3 regions of the Bacillus sp. ISL-46 genome follow, and region 3 is predicted to be linked to each of the others. Evidence: predicted binding sites of a transcription regulator. Region 3 holds the regulator's gene; each other region holds the start of a gene.
The links. Region 3 encodes Rex, which represses fermentation and respiration genes when NADH is low (regulators of the CRP and FNR family bind a similar motif). Its sites were predicted from a motif close to TTGTGAAATATTTCACAA; they were not measured.
Positions count from the first base shown of each region.

Region 1: adhE (bifunctional acetaldehyde-CoA/alcohol dehydrogenase) is a predicted target of Rex. The motif match lies at 4,134-4,151, and genes of this name have one in related genera.
Region 2: hcp (hydroxylamine reductase) is a predicted target of Rex. The motif match lies at 3,934-3,951, and genes of this name have one in related genera.

Region 1 covers NZ_JAGGQR010000027.1:61,252-67,031, forward strand. Annotated here, with positions in the region: gene J7E67_RS15340 (cadherin-like beta sandwich domain-containing protein) at 1-1,092, shown strand, start outside; gene ppc (phosphoenolpyruvate carboxylase) at 1,271-4,030, shown strand; gene adhE (bifunctional acetaldehyde-CoA/alcohol dehydrogenase) at 4,321-5,780, shown strand, end outside.
Region 2 covers NZ_JAGGQR010000062.1:20,356-26,135, reverse strand. Annotated here, with positions in the region: gene J7E67_RS25870 (DUF2515 domain-containing protein) at 85-1,062, shown strand; gene J7E67_RS25865 (hypothetical protein) at 1,414-1,689, shown strand; gene J7E67_RS25860 (DUF1798 family protein) at 1,775-2,131, shown strand; gene yppF (YppF family protein) at 2,165-2,374, opposite strand; gene J7E67_RS25850 (YppG family protein) at 2,566-3,129, shown strand; gene J7E67_RS25845 (Hsp20/alpha crystallin family protein) at 3,338-3,820, opposite strand; gene hcp (hydroxylamine reductase) at 4,012-5,310, shown strand; gene J7E67_RS25835 (Crp/Fnr family transcriptional regulator) at 5,355-5,780, opposite strand, start outside.
Region 3 covers NZ_JAGGQR010000002.1:987-6,766, forward strand. Annotated here, with positions in the region: gene J7E67_RS01010 (ABC-F family ATP-binding cassette domain-containing protein) at 1-1,242, opposite strand, end outside; gene moaC (cyclic pyranopterin monophosphate synthase MoaC) at 1,421-1,918, shown strand; gene J7E67_RS01020 (redox-sensing transcriptional repressor Rex) at 1,955-2,611, shown strand; gene ystJ (NADP-dependent malic enzyme) at 2,771-4,018, shown strand; gene J7E67_RS01030 (sulfite exporter TauE/SafE family protein) at 4,290-5,042, shown strand; gene dcuS (DcuS/MalK family sensor histidine kinase) at 5,239-5,780, shown strand, end outside.

The sequences.
Region 1 (5,780 bases), on a different contig from region 3:
TGGATGGGGGTTGGAACGTACATACCAACAGCATATGCTGAAACAAATACGTCTCCAGTCCAAGAGGACCAACAAGAAGGCAAACTATCAAAAATAGAGATAGAAGGAATTAAGCTAGACCAGCTGTTTTCAGCAGATTCAAAGGAATATTCTGCCACAGTAAAAAACGAGGTTCAATCGATTAAGTTATTAGTAGAAAGCAGCAATCCAGATTCATCGATTACAATAAATGGGCAGACGGTTATAAGTGGAGTTGTCGGTGCATATTCCCTTCAAACAGGTGAGAATAAATTTATTATTTCCGTGGATAATGGCAGTAACTCAACCAATACCTATACCCTGACTATAATGAGGGAGGAAAATGATAATAATCTCTTGCAAAGTATTAACCTATCAAAAGGGCAGTTATCACCAAACTTTTCTTCTACTGGTACAGACTACAAGGTAGTTGTTCCAAATGACGTTCCTGTGATTACCATTAAACCTACATCTGTTGAAACAACATCAACTATTAAGGTGAATGAAACTTTAGTAACAAAAGATGGCGCTGTAGTAGAACTTCCCGTCGGAGAGTCGGATATTATTATAGCTGTAACAGCTGAAAATGGTGAGAAAAGAATTTATACCTTACACATTACAAGAGCAGCTGCTGAGATTAAAACCAATACCAATACCAATACGAATACCAATACCAATGCCAATTCAAATCAGAATAATAAACCGGGTCTTTCCCAATCAACATTGCAACCAAATAATCTGCCCAATTCTACCCAACCTACATCACAACAGGCGAGTTCTTTGACCGTAGAAAAAACAAGTAAAGCGTTACTTTCCTCACTGTCAGTTTCAGAAGGATCCTGGGATAGCACCTTTACGAGTGATGAGTTTACCTACCATGTAACCGTGTCAAGTGATATGGACGAGGTAACTCTTAACCCGATTGCAAAATCCAGCAATTCAGAAATTTTGATTGAAGGCAGTACTAAGGAAACAATTAAGCTAGAAGACGACTCGAAAACGATTATTTCTATTATCGTAACAAACGAAGATGATCGAAAAACATATGTGCTAGTATTTGATAAAGAATCTTAAAATGAAGAACTTTTATATTTTTTTTTACTTGAAGAAACCTGCATTTGGCAGGTTTTTTTGAATCAGAATAAACTTTATTTTTAAAAAACAGCACTTATTTTCTAACATGATGCAAAAAATTATGTTATATTAATAAATAAAAAATTTACCGAATTTTCGATTAAGGGAAGGTGGCAGTATGACTATAGAATTGAAATTGAATGACAGCAGTCTTCCGTTGCGACAAGACGTGAAATTACTGGCTAACATGCTTGGTGAGATTCTGCTCAATCACGGTGGTACCGAACTACTGGATAAAGTGGAAAAAATACGTTTAATGTGTAAGACATTAAGAGAAAATTTTGATCAAGCTATCTATGATGCATTAAAGGAAGAAATTGCTAGTCTAAGCGCACCTTTAAGGAAACAAGTTATTCGAGCGTTTTCCATGTATTTCCATTTAATTAATGCCGCAGAACAGAATCATCGTATTCGTAGACGGAGGCAGTACCAACTAGAGGATGAAACTATTGTCCAACCCGCCTCAATAGAGAGTGCTATTCTTTCGCTTAAAGAGAACAATATTAAGGAAGATGTCATTCAAGATATCCTTAATACTTTGTCACTTGAACTCGTTATTACAGCCCATCCAACAGAGGCAACTAAGCGTTCAATTCTTGAAATTCAGCAGCGGATTGCTGTTATCCTAAAAAGTCTCGATCATCCGTTATTAACAAGTAGAGAAAGAAAAAAGCTTGAAGAGAGTTTGTTTAATGAAGTTTCAATTCTTTGGCAAACGGATGAATTACGGCAAACTAAGCCTACGGTTTTAGACGAAGTGAGAAACGGACTATATTATTTTGATCAGACCCTTTTCGAGGTTCTTCCTGAAATCCATCAGGAAGTGGCAGATTGTTTAGAGAAGAATTACACTCAAACACAATGGGCAGTTCCAAATTTTCTCCGTTTTGGATCATGGATCGGTGGAGACCGTGATGGGAATCCCAATGTTACACACGATGTTACTTGGGAGACACTAAATAGGCAAAGAAGACTCGTTTTAAAAAAATATAAAAATGTTCTCGTTGATTTAATGAAACGATACAGTCATTCCACTTCAAGAGTGGAGGTAAGTAATGATCTTCTTAAGTTAATTGAACTAGAAGATACCTATTTAACCGATGAGAAAAAATGGCCAATTCAATCGGAAGTGTACCGTCGAGCATTTGCTATCATTATTGAACGAGTAAAACAAGTAGGTAAAACGGACTTGGGCTATAAATCTTCCGATGAATTACTAGAAGACTTATTTATTATTAAAAAAAGTTTGAAACAGCATCATCCAGCAGCACATGAATTAATGACTATTCAAAAGCTGATTCGACAAGTTCAATTGTTTGGTTTTCATTTAGCGACACTAGATATTCGGAATCATAGTGGTGAACATGAAGCAGCCATGACCGAAATATTGCGCAAAGTCAATATCTCTGAAAATTATGCAGAGTTGGCGGAAGAAGAAAAACTAAAAATCCTGCAAAATATCCTAAAGGATCCTCGCCCGCTTCTATTATTAAATGAAGATTATTCGGCGGAAACACAGGAAATGATTAAAGTATTCCAAATGATCAAGAAGGCACACGAAGAATTCGGGAAGCGGTCCATTTCCGTTTATCTTGTGAGCATGACAAAATCCCCAAGTGATTTACTAGAGGTACTTGTTCTTGCTAAAGAGGCTGGGATTTATCGACTGCACGCAGATGGGACCTTAGAAAGTCATTTACATGTGGCTCCATTGCTGGAAACAATTGACGATTTAACCGCTGGGCCAAAAATTATGGAAACACTATTCGAAATGCCTGTCTATCGAAATCATTTGCAAATTATGGGGGATCAGCAGGAAATAATGCTTGGTTACTCGGATGGAAGCAAAGATGGTGGTACATTGACAGCTAACTGGAAACTATATAAAGCTCAAATTGAAATTCATGAAATGGCAAAGAGATACCAGATCGGACTTAAGTTCTTCCATGGACGTGGTGGTTCGTTAGGCCGTGGCGGCGGTCCATTAAATAAAAGTATCCTGTCTCAACCGGCAGAAACAATTGGCGACGGTGTTAAAATTACGGAGCAAGGCGAGGTTTTATCTTCACGCTATTTACTTGAGGATATTGCTTATCGGAGTTTGGAACAGGCTACTTCCACGCTGCTCTTAACGGCAACACATATATCAAAAGAAGCGAAGCAAGGTTTTCAACGTGATCCAAAATGGGTTGAGTCGATTGAAGAAATTTCAAGCTTGGCTTTGACCAAATATCAATCACTTGTATTTGGAGATCCAGATTTCCTTACCTACTTCACGGAAGCGACACCACTAAGAGAGCTCGGAGACTTAAACATTGGCTCAAGGCCAATGAGCAGAAAAAATCAGGGCCGCTTTGAAGATTTAAGGGCAATTCCATGGGTGTTTGCTTGGACTCAAAGCCGTCAATTGCTTCCAGCATGGTACGCAGCAGGTACTGGTTTGGCAGGATTTGCAGCTAATGGAGAACAAAATTTGCAGATGCTTCAGCAAATGTATGAAAAATGGCCGTTCTTCCAATCAACGATTGATAACCTGCAAATGGCATTAATGAAAGCTGATATTACGACAGCCAGAGAATACTTATCCCTTGTGAAAGACCAGACCATTGCAGAACGGATCTTTACTAATATTCTTGAAGAATACGAAACAACAAAAGAAGTTCTCCTTAGAATTACAGGTGATAATGAATTGTTAGATCATACACCAAATATAAAGGAATCGGTATATAGAAGAAATCCATATGTCGATCCGCTAAACTTTTTACAAGTTGAATTAATAAAAGAACTAAGAAATCAAGAAGATCCTAATGAAGAACTTTTAATTGAAGTTTTGCTGACAATTAGTGGGATCTCTGCAGGATTACGAAATACTGGTTGATATTGAAGGACAAGCCATAAACTCTCTCGAAAGAAGAGTTTATGGCTTTTTTCAAATATAAGCGAATGTGATGAAATATCATGTTGCGTAAATTTTGAACACTTAGTGAATTTTTTAAAAATGAATGGTTATTCATTCATTTTCGCGCGCAATTCGACAATTTTCGATTTATCGACCGTGATATATTTTAGCCAGTAAAGAAAAGGGAGTGACCTTAATAGCATTTGAATTATAACAAACCTATATTCAGTCGAATTTCCGAAATGAAATGAATTTGGAGGAGATATTAATTGGCAGTTGAAGAAAGGGCAGTACTAGATAAACAAATGATTACTTCAATAATTGATACATTAGCTAATAACGCTGCGAAGGCGCTCGGTGAATTCCGTTGTTTCAATCAAGAAATGATCGACGAAATCGTCAAACAAATGGCTCTCATCGCACTTCAAAATCATAAGAATCTAGCAAAGTCTGCCGTTAGTGAAACAAGAAGAGGTGTTTATGAAGATAAAGTATTCAAAAACATGTTTGCCACAGAGTTTATTTACAACAATATTCGAGATATGAAAACTGTTGGTGTCATTAGCGAAAACGAAAATGAAGGAATGGTAGAGATTGCCGAGCCAGTTGGTGTCATTGCGGCGGTCATTCCGATTACAAATCCGACGTCCACAGTTATTTTTAAATCATTGATTTCGCTTAAAACAAGGAATCCAATTATTTTTGCTTTTCCGCTATTTGGGCAAAAATGCTGTACTGAGACAGCAAAATTACTTAAGGAGGCCGCTATAAAGGCGGGCGCTCCAGAAAATTGTATTCAATGGATTGAAGTTCCCTCACACGAAGCCTTTCAGGTCTTAATGAAGCATCCGAAGATATCCCTCATCCTAGCAACAGGTGGACCAAATTTAGTAAAGGCGGCTTACAGTTCAGGCAAACCTGCACTTGGAGTTGGCGCTGGAAATGTCCCTTGTTATATTGAAAAAACCGCTAACATCAAACGCGCTGTCAACGACATTATCTTATCAAAAACATTTGATAATGGCATGATCTGTGCTTCTGAACAAGCTCTTATAATCGATCAAGAAATTTATGAAGAAGTAAAGCAAGAAATGATAGCAAATAATTGTTATTTTCTTAATGAAGAAGAGCGATTAATGGTGGAAAAGGTCGCAGTTTTTGAAAAAACCAATTCTATCAATCATTTAATCGTTGGATTGCCCGCCTCGATGATTGCTAAATTGGCTGGAGTAAATGTCCCGAAAAATACCAAGATCCTCATTGCTGAATTAAAGGGAGTAGGTCCGAAATATCCGCTTTCATGTGAAAAACTAAGCCCGCTTCTTGCCTGTTACAAGGTTAATAGTTTTGCAGAAGGCATGCTTATTGCTGAGGAAACATTGGAATACGGTGGACTTGGACACTCAGCTGCGATTCATACAGCTGATCAAACTTTAGTAGATATGTTCGCACTACGGATGAAAGCCGGCCGAATCATGGTCAATACACCATCGACCCATGGGGCAATTGGGGATATTTATAACACATCATTACCGTCATTAACGATCGGATGTGGAACTTATGGGGGGAACTCGGTGTCACAAAATGTTGGAGCACAAAATCTGATAAATATTAAAAAGGTTGCAAAAAGAAGAACGTTTACCCAATGGTTTAAAGTGCCATCACAGATTTTCTTTGAGAAAAATTCAATTCAAACGCTTGCTTCAATCCCAGATATCTCAAAAGCATT
Region 2 (5,780 bases), on a different contig from region 3:
TATACATGATGCATTTCTCATAAAAGGATTTAAACTCAATCATAGTACTAATAATCTATTAAAAAAACTTAAGGGAAGATGAATATGAATCATCTTACAATACAGGAACGAACAATCATTCGTCAAATTCAAGAGGAAACCAATAAAAAAAATGTCGATAATATCTCAAGGACTGAAGCATACTTTTCTTTTTTTAAAAAACATCCAGATATCATTTGGTCTTTCTTAGCAAGCATGGTATCTAGGAATGGGGGGTGGAATATGTGTGACCTCCAAGGGTCAATATTTCCTCAATTATTAACGGACATGACGAGAAAGCAGCTTTTCCTTACCTATGAGCGGGCAAATTGGTTGATTTTCCATGATGTCTATCCCCAGTTATTGGTCTACCAATATTCGACGAAATTAAATCGAAAAATGTTTCATTTACTCCCTTATTTTCATGTTTCTACGTTTATCCAAAAAGAATGGTTTCGATATTGGAAAGAAAATGATAAGAACAGACTAACCACTTCCTTAATCATAAATGAACAAAATGTCATTCAAACACCGGTTATTGATCACCCTCTATATAAGAAAAAGGTTTTCCATTCGAAGCTTTTTTCTTTTCAAGATTGGTTTCATTTCAGTTGTGTACTATTTCCAACCTGTGGGGGAGAAGTATATGGGGCAAGTGCAAATGGTTTCAAATCACTTTCAAAAAGAATCAACTTGGGTAAAAGACTAGCCAGCATACTTTTTCATCCACGGCTATTTCCTTATTTTTATGAATTCGCTGAAAAAACGCCGCATACTGGTTCAAGAAATGATTATGAACAATATTTTAAAATAAAAACTGGCCTGAAAACCCCGATTTTGCGAGTGAGTTTCCCAGTTATAAAGCATAATCAACATAAATATGAGGATTGGAGTTCGCAACGCAGGGTATCCCCCTTCTGGTTGTATCTTCCCGCACGACATCGTCACCCTATTCACCTTACTGATTGGTACTTTGCTAAATCAAACCAACTTCAATTAATGTTGGCCCTCCAAAAGACCTTGCAGCTAAAAAAATGGAAATAAAAAAGCAGGGGAAGTGTCCCTTGCTTTTTGGTTGGTTGTTATTCGGCAGGTCGATTTTCTCCCACAAGCTTTTTATCACCGTAGCCTGTTTTTGTTGCTGCATCTGATTGAACTGTTTGCTGCTTTTTGTTTTGTTTATTATTTTTTGACATTAAAAAACACCTCCAACAATAGCTTGTGCGCTTTTTTATTTTTTCATGCAGGATTTAATTGATGTCGAATTACATGGGGGAAAATGCCATTTTACCACTACCTTTGACGAATAGCTTCTAGTTTTGTCAGGGTAGAAGGAAGCCGAAAAAAGAAAGAGAATAATTATACTTAATAGAAAATGCTGGGAGGGTTTAATAGATGAATAAGCCATTGTCCGATAAGGAAAAGTTGATTTCAATGCTGTCAGTAATATACGATCAATTAGAAGAATTGGAAGTGGTGCTTGAAGCATCCTTCTCAGACCTGCGCAAAAGTTTAGACAAGAAAGAGCAGGCTAAGTTAATCGTATCAAAACAAAAACTAATGGGACTTGAACGGAGTATTGATAAAGTTAACTCCATTTCTAATTTAGAGATTGCCTGTGCCAATCCAAATCATGTGTCTAGAGCCCTACAACTTGAATTGGGCTATTAATTGCCTATAAAATAATAGTAACGATTAAAGTAGCATAAAGATCTTTGCTACTTTTTATTTTTTAGAGAAAGGGTTTATTAAAAAGATGTCTGAAGAAATTATCCAATTAACGGAAAAACTTTTAGCTTATAATAGTTTATTCATGAAGTACTATCTAGAGGGAAGGGAGTCAGGGCTCAAGCATGATTTTCATGAAGTGATTAAGCCATTTGCAAATGAAGTTAAGGAAATAAATGACCAATGGAAACATGCCATGAAGAAATGGCTGTCTGAAACGGACCATAAACATCTTCATTTAAAGCAAATCGACACGACATCTGAACATATTGACCAGTTGTCAATTCAATCCTTTTTCCCGGAAACTAGCAAAACGAGATTTTTAAATGCAAATCGTACGGTTGAATTTTTCCTTTTGGAAATATTAAAAGAGGTTAAAAAATAGAAAAGAGATGCAGCTGCATCTCTTTAATTATTATTAAGAATGTTCGATGAGGGAGTTTTCATTATCCGTTTCAGGTATTACCGCGCCTTGTTTTTCAAGTTCACGGACAAGAAGACGATATTCTTTAATGTTAATATCGTTTTGAATATACGCTTTCTTAGCAAAATCCATTAATGTATTAACATCATCTGGTGTATAATCCCGACTTTGAATAAATTTGCTTTTTAATTCGCGAATGTCCATATCTATTAGCTCCTCCTTCATCCTTTTTTCTATCGTATCATGAAAATAAAGGATTCCTAGTTTTTAAAATATTTAAACTTCAGACAAAATTCTCGTCATTTTGACATTATTATTCTTTTTCAAAAGAATCACCTTTCCTCTCTCTCCTTCATAATGTGTAGTAGATAAAAAAACGGAGGAGATGTTTGCCCATGTTTGGCAAAAAAAGGCCAGCTAATTACCTCAATTATGAATACTCGGGGCAAATGATGCAGCAAGGTCCAGTTGGTCAGATCAGGAATCAGCAGATTTTTAATAGTAATCAACCCTTCCATTACCAAGCTCAGCCCCAAAACTATGATTGGACCGCTTATCAACAACCCAATCAACAAATTCCTTATTACCCGCCAGTGTACCAGCAATATGAGCAAAACTATCAACATGGCTACGTTCCTCAAAATACGCCATACAATAGCCAGCCATTTTCGCAAAAAGATTCGCAATTCCTATTCCAGAACCCTTTACAGCCACAGGAAGAAATAGTTCAAAAACCACAGTATATGCCCATGAATGGTTATCCAGTGATGAACCCTTATCCTAAGCAAAGTGCAACCCCAAAACAGCCAGGAGGAGTCCAAACGTTTATGAATTCCTTCAAGTCCCAAGATGGATCAGTGGATATAAATAAAATGGTGAATACAGCAGGTCAAATGATGAATGCTGTAAGTCAAGTATCATCACTTGTAAAGGGATTTGGTGGAATATTTAAGGCTTAATAAAAAGCCCAGTTGATTGGAGCGGAAGGCGCGAAGACTCCTGCGGGAGGACGGGGCAGGGGAGAACCCACAGGCGCTTAGCGCCGAGGAGGCTCCCCGGACCGCCCGCGAACCGCAAGCGCCTGGAGTGGAAATCAACAGCTAAGTTTTAACAGCAAAAAGACGGCCTTTTTACTAGCCGTCTTTTCATATGGAAGGGAAATGGAATTTAGTCTTCGATATCTATAATTTTCCCCTTTTCCTGTGGAATGCGGATTTTTAATAAACCATCACGATAGGATGCTTTCACTTTCTCTTCATTAATCGTATGCGGAAGTGAAACCGTTCTTGATGATTTTTGGCGTAAGTATTTACGTCGATATAAATGATTGATTTCGTCTTCCTCGGTTTCAAGTTCGTTATTTTCCACAGAAATAGTTAAATAATTTCCAGAAATGTTTAAATGAATTTGCTCTCTTTTTATCCCTGGCAGTTCTGCAGAGATGATGTATTCTCCACCTGTTTCAATCGTGTCAACATGAAAGCTCGATCCAGATGGAAATGGACTTTTAAAAAAATCATCGATTGATTGTAGAAAGCCTTTGATTGGTTTTTCATTGAAAAAGTCGTTCATCGATTTCATTAACTCACCAAAAGCTTCTGTTTTCGGCTTTTTAGGGTCATTCTTATCACTCGGTACCTTAGATGACATTAAGTTCCCCTCGCTTTCCAGTATTTCACTCGCTATTATATGCTGGCTAAACTGGGTAGGTGCCGTCATCGTATGGCAATAATTTTATGAACGATTTATTACAGTTGCTTTAAATATGATGTATATCACATTAAATATTTAGGTCGATTAGTATAGTAAAGCAGAAATAAAATCGAAAGTGAGGAACTAAAATGTTCTGTTATCAATGTGAACAAACTCCATCTGGCGGCTGTAATGTCATCGGTGTGTGTGGTAAAGATGAAACCATTGCTAGCTTACAAGACACGATTATTTTTGCATTAAAAGGAATTGCGGCCTATCGAACCCATGCTAATCAATTAGGATATACAGATCCTTTTGTCGATGCCACCACCCATGAAGCCCTTTATTTGACTTTAACGAATTCAAATTTTAATGTTCAAGAACATATCGACATGGCGATGAAAGTTGGCCAATCAGCAGTCCGCGTAATGGAAATGCTAGATGAAGCTCATACAAAGCGTTTAGGCATCCCTGAGCCAATCCGGGTCAGCCAAAACAAAATTGAAGGAAAATGTATTATTGTTACAGGTCACAACTTATTTGCTTTAGAGGAACTATTAAAGCAAACAGAGGGAAAGGGTATCAATATCTATACGCACTCTGAAATGCTACCGGCGCACGGCTATCCAGCATTGAAGAAATATACTCATCTAAAAGGGAATATCGGAAAAGCTTGGTACGACCAGCGACGACTTTTTGAAAATTTCCCTGGAGCGATTCTAGCAACGACCAACTGTGTAATGCCAATTAAAGGGTCATATGCAGACAGGATGTATACATATGAAGTAGCAGGTCTTGAAAATGTAGAGAAAATTATTAATGATGATTTTACACCATTAATTAACCGAGCTTTAGAGCTTCATGAAGCTGCAATTGATTCCGAAGAAACATTGTTAACAGGGTTCCATCATGAAACGGTTCTAGGCTTAACACCTGAATTAATTGATGCAGTCAAAGCTGGTAAAATCAAGCGTTTCTTTGTTATCGCAGGCTGTGATGCACCGGGACCTGGCGGAAATTATTATCGTGAACTTGCCACTTCACTACCGCCAGAGACTGTTATATTAACAACCTCTTGTGGAAAATTCCGCTTTAATGACGTGGATTATGGTGTGGTGCCGGGAACCAATATTCCACGGTATATAGATTTAGGTCAATGCAATAACTCTGGATCAACTGTTAAGATTGCTTTAGCACTTGCAGATGCATTTGGATGTGAAGTGAATGAACTGCCGGTCAGCATCGTGTTATCTTGGTTTGAACAAAAAGCAGTTGCTATTTTGCTTGGTTTATTTAGCTTAGGGATCCAGGATATCCGCATTGGCCCGAAGCCGCCTGAATTTATCTCTGAAAGGGTATTACAGGTCCTTCAGGACCCCTTTAATCTAAAATTGATTGGAACAGCTAAAGAAGACATGGAAGACATGCTACAGCTCTCAATTAAATAAATATAATAAAACCGCAGCATAGATTTGCTGCGGTTTTTAATGTTTTAGATTAGATTAATTTCTTCCATTAGAATTTCAACATCTACGATCATGTTGCCTTCTTCATCTACTTCTATTAATTCATCTTTTTTCATTTTTGTTAGCGTCCTGCTTATGGTTTCTCTTGTCGTGCCGATCATATTGGCAAGATCCTTATTCGTGAATTCGGACTTTAAAAGGATCGTACCATCTTCTTGTTCTTTACCATGCTTCTGGGCGAGCCGAATCAGTAGTTTAATAATTTGTTCGTATGTGTTATTGAGAATCTGTTCTTCTAAACGATTTTGCAAATCAACGATTTTTTCTCCTAATACTTTAAAAACTTTAATACATAGTTCAGGGTTTTCAATCAGTACAGTTTCAAATTTTGAAATTGGAACAGCAATAAGAGTTGAGGACTCAAGTACTTCTGCATAGGCTGGGTAATCGCC
Region 3 (5,780 bases):
CCAGAGTTCATTTAAGACCCGCTTATTGGAGGTCAATTCAGCTTGCTCCTGGTCGTAATACCCAATCTGAAGGTTTGTCCCATAGAGTATGGTTCCCTCAAGTGCAGGCAACTTTTTGATAATTGTTTTTAAAAGTGTTGATTTGCCGATACCATTCGGTCCAACCAATGCGATACTTTCACCTTTATAGGCCCGGAAAGAAATGGACTCTGAAACCTTACCATCCTTGTATCCAACAGCGAGTGAATCCACTGTTAAAACATCATTTCCGCTTTGTTTTTCAATTTCAAACGTGAAGGAAGCAGACTTTTCATCGCCTAATGGACGATCCATCATCTCCATCTTTTCAAGCTTTTTACGCCGGCTTTGGGCTCGTTTGGTTGTCGATGCCCGCGCTAAATTGCGGTTGATAAAGTCTTGGAGATCAGCGACCTCTTGCTGTTGTTTTTCGAAAAGCTTTAAATCACGCTCATAATTTGCCGCCTTTTGATCAAGGTAAGAACTATAGTTGCCTGTAAACCTTTGGATTTGCTTACGGGATACTTCATAAACTTGAGTAACAACTTTATCTAAAAAATAGCGGTCATGGGAAACGATCAAAATCGCCCCATGATAACTTTGTAAATATTGCTCCAGCCAGGAAAGCGTATCAATATCAAGGTGGTTTGTGGGCTCATCCAATATTAGGATATCAGGCCTGGTTAACAAGAGTTTACCAAGGGCTAGACGAGTTTTCTGACCGCCGCTTAAACTAGATATCATCAAGGATTTGTCATGGAAATTCAGCCCATGAAGGACGGAGCGCATCTCTGCCTCATATTGATACCCTCCCTGTTCTTTAAATTTCACCTGAAGATGATCGTACTCTTTTAGGATCCTTTCGTACCTGCCACTGTCTTCAAAAACAAGAGGATCAGCCATTTGTTCTTCAAGTGTGCGGAGTTGTTTTTCCATCAATCGCAGCGGTTCAAAAACCGTCAGCATTTCATCCCATATGGATAATGATGATTCTAACCCAGTATTTTGAGCTAAATAGCCAATCGTCACTTCTTTTGGCTTGATGATTTCTCCGCCATCATGCGACAAGTGTCCGGCTATAATCTTCAACAATGTCGATTTTCCCGCCCCATTGCGTCCAACAAGGGCAACACGGTCCCGAGTTTGTAATTCGAGCTTAATATTCGATAAAATAAGGTCAGCACCATAATATTTTTGTAATTGATTAACCTGTAGCAAAATCATTCTCATTCACCTCTATTACATAGGATTAGTGTACCTTATTCCCGGTATGTCGGCAATAAACTGCTCGCCATATTAGCGGAGTAAGGGTCCTAAATCGACATAAAATGTAATATTTAGTTCAAAGTTTCACACACATATAAGGAAAAATAGTGTATGATTTGATGGGAGGATTTTTTATATGGCAGAATTTACGCATTTTAATGAAGAAGGCAGAGCAAAAATGGTCGACGTCAGTGATAAGCCGGAAACGGCACGTACGGCGCTTGCTCATTCCAGCATTACCGTTAGTAAAGAAATTTATGATAAAATAACTAATAATGAGATGAAGAAGGGCGATGTCTTAGCAGTGGCCCAGGTAGCAGCTGTCATGGCAGCAAAGAAGACATGGGATTTGATTCCAATGTGCCATCCGATTCCATTAACAGGTGTTAATATTTCTTTCTCTTGGGAACAGGATAAGGATGAGAATTATCAATTATATATTGCTGCAGCCGTTAAAACGAAGGGGAACACAGGAGTGGAAATGGAAGCGTTAACAGCCGCATCCGCATGTGCCTTAACAGTTTATGATATGTGTAAAGCCGTTGATAAAGGTATGGTAATTGGACCGACGTATCTTGTCGAAAAAACAGGCGGTAAAAACGGTGATTTTAAAAGAGATGAAAGAGTTAAATAAATTTTTAACTAAACCATTCATGGGGTGTGGGAGATTATGAGTAATGAAACAACGAAAATACCACAGGCGACAGCAAAACGGCTGCCCCTCTATTATCGATTTCTAAAAAACCTGCATAGTTCCGGCAAGCAAAGGGTCTCTTCAGCGGAATTGAGTGAAGCAGTAAAGGTAGACTCAGCAACGATTCGCCGCGACTTTTCCTATTTCGGTGCGTTAGGAAAAAAGGGCTATGGGTATAATGTTAATTACTTAATATCCTTCTTCCGAAAGACCTTAGATCAGGATGAATTAACTAAGGTTGCCTTAATAGGAGTCGGAAATCTTGGGACTGCCTTTTTAAACTATAACTTTTTAAAAAATAATAACACAAAAATAGAATGCGCCTTCGATGTGGATCCCGACAAAATGGGAACCATGATTCGCGAGGTACCCGTTCATCCTATGGATGATTTAGAGAAGGTGTTATCAGAAACTAATATTTCAGTGGCGATATTAACGGTTCCGGCTCCTGCCGCACAAATGATAACCGATCGACTGGTCCAAGCGAATGTAAAAGGGATCTTAAATTTCACTCCGGCAAGGTTAAATGTTCCACCATTAATAAGGGTCCATCATATTGACTTGGCTGTGGAGCTTCAATCGCTAGTCTACTTTTTAAAGCATTATCCAACGGTGGAAATAGATGAAGAATAATTAGTTAATAAGGCTTTCCACAAAATTTGTGGAAAGCCTTTTGTATGATTAAATCCCTGCTTTTTTTAATTACATAATCTATCAAAATATTGACCTATGCACTAAGATTTAGATAGATAAAGTGCAAGCGGTTACTAATTCGGAAAGTGGGGAAATCCAATGTCAATTTTACGAGATGAAGCGTTAAAAATGCATAAGGAGCATCAAGGAAAGGTTGGAATCTATTCAAAGGTTGCAGTACATAATGCAAAAGATTTAAGCCTAGCCTATTCACCTGGTGTGGCAGAGCCATGTTTGGACATTTATGCAGACGAAAATAAAGTCTATGATTATACCTCAAAGGGCAATCTAGTTGCAGTTGTATCCAATGGGACAGCAGTCCTGGGGCTTGGGAACATTGGACCAAAAGCTGCGATGCCTGTGATGGAAGGAAAGGCCGTGTTATTCAAATCATTCGCAGATGTTGATGCTTTTCCCATTTGCTTGGCCACAACTGATACAGACCAGATCGTAGAAACCGTCAAATTGCTAGAACCAACATTTGGCGGAGTGAACTTGGAGGATATTGCTGCGCCGCAATGCTTTGATATTGAAGACCGCCTCCGCAAAGCCTGTGATATTCCTGTTTTTCATGATGACCAGCATGGAACAGCGATTGTAACAGCGGCTGGTTTAATCAACGCATTAAAATTAGCGGATAAAAAAATTGAAGATATTCGTGTTGCAGTAAATGGAGCAGGTGCAGCAGGAGTAGCGATTGTTAAACTTATGCTACATATGGGCGTGAAGGATGTTATTTTATGTGATACAAAAGGAATTATTTATGAAGGCCGCCCGGTTGGAATGAATCGATTCAAAGATGAAATGGCACAAATCACAAATCGCGAGCAAAAACAAGGAACGTTAGCCGATGCGCTTGTTGACGCAGATGTGTTTGTGGGGGTATCAGCAGCTGGGGCCGTTACGAAGGAAATGGTTGGTTCTATGCACCGTGACCCGATAATCTTTGCCATGGCCAACCCGGTACCGGAAATTATGCCGGATGTGGCCAAAGAAGCAGGAGCACTTGTAGTGGGTACAGGACGTTCTGATTTTCCGAACCAGGTTAATAATGTGCTTGCATTCCCAGGAATTTTCCGCGGTGCTTTAGATGTCCGTGCAAAGGAAATCAACGAGGAAATGAAGCTCGCCGCGGTTTATGCAATTGCTGGTTTAATTTCAGAGGATGAGCTCCATGCCGATTATGTCATTCCAGATCCATTTGACCCTCGGGTCGCAGCACAGGTAGCAACCGCGGTTGCGTATACTGCAATGGAAACAGGGGTAGCCCAAAAAATTATCAATGTTGAGGAAATTAAGCAACGCCTATCAGCATTAGCAGAAGCAAAACAACCAGTGCTTGCTTAGGTCGAGTAAAATCTAGCTTTTAAGGGAAGACTACCTCAACCTAGTTGAGGTAGTCTTTCAAATTTTGGAAATTAGGGCATAATTCCAATATATCTTTTAAATTTTTAGTACAATAATGAATGATAGTTTTTTCTTTTTCAAATCAGTGGGTAAAATAAGGACAAAATCGATGGTGAACTGACTCATTTTGTCGGTATGACCCCGTCCTTAGGTAAGTAATAAAACATTTCCTAGAAGGACATCTAGGGTTTTGCAATCGGAGGGGATGAAGTTGGCGATTGTGCTGACGATGTTTGTGCTTGGGATTTTATTAGGATTTGTCGGGGCAGGCGGCTCTGGCTTTATTATTGCCATCTTAACAGTTATTTTTGGAGTACCAATACATATGGCGTTAGGGACATCACTAGCAGCGATGGTATTTACTAGCATGTCAGGTGCCTACAGCCATTTTCGTCAAGGAAATATCTCAATTAAAACGGGTTTAATCGTCGGCGGATTTGGGGCAGCTGCCTCCTATTTAGGTTCAAAACTAGCCAGTTTGATTCCGACTCATTCTTTGCATTGGTTAACAGCGGGGATGTTATTTTTGTCGGCTGTGATCTTGGTTGTTCGCTTATTTATTGTTCAAAAAATAAAGGCAAACAACAAAAAAGTGAAACCTGGCAACCTGTTTCTCATTAAGAAAGCGGCAGTTGTCGGGTTGGTTACCGGATTGTTGTCTGGTACATTTGGGATAGGTGCTGCACCGTTCATTCAAATCGGATTGCTGGTCATCATGGGACTTTCGCTTAAGCAATCAGTGGGTACAACAATGCTCGTTATTTTGCCGATCGCTTTAGCAGGAGGAATCGGCTACTATTTCGAAGGATACCTGAATTTAACCCTGTTAGTTGAAGTGGTAGGAGGAACGATGATTGGCTCCTATGTCGGGGCTAAGTTTACAGCCCTTGCTCCGCAGCCCGTATTAAAAGGTGCGATGGTCCTGACCCCTATTATCGCAGGAGCTATTTTGCTCATAAGTTAAGGCATCGTTCGCAAGGATGGTTAACTGAGACGATGAACTCTCAGACCAGCCTAAGTTAAAGAAAGTTTCTAAGACTGCAAGGTATTTTCATAAGAATGCTTTGCAGCCTTTTTGCGTTTACTTACCGGGATGGTTAGTATGTCATCAGGTGGAGATCAGAATGGTGCCTGTCGCCTTCTCAAAGATGGAGGGAAATATGAGAAAGGGAAGATGGAGTTTACAGTCGGTAATTATTGTCTTTGTGTGTATGGTGGTTACTTTTTCACTATTGATAACAGATTTACTAATAAGTTCGAGAATTGCTAAGGAGACGGAAAAAGGTCAGGCTGAGAAAGCAAGAAATGTGGCTCGAATGGTTGCTCATAGTCCGCTTGTTGTTAATGCAATGAGTAGAAAACAGAATGAAAAGGAAATCCAAACGTTTGCCAATGAAATGAGAAAGGTCACGAACGTTTACTTTATTGTTGTGATGGATATGAACGGGATCCGAAAATCCCACCCTGATAGTAAAGAGATAGGGAAACCATTCAAGGGTGGAGATGAAGGGCCTGTCCTAAAAGGAAAAGAGCATCAATCTATTTCAAAGGGATCTCTTGGACCTTCATTACGCTTCTTTACGCCAATTAAGGATGCAACCGGGAAGCAGATCGGGGCCGTGGCTGTTGGGATATCTTTAGATAATGTGGAAAAGGCCGTCAAAAAGAGCAGAATGGGGATTTATATTGGGACGATGATTGG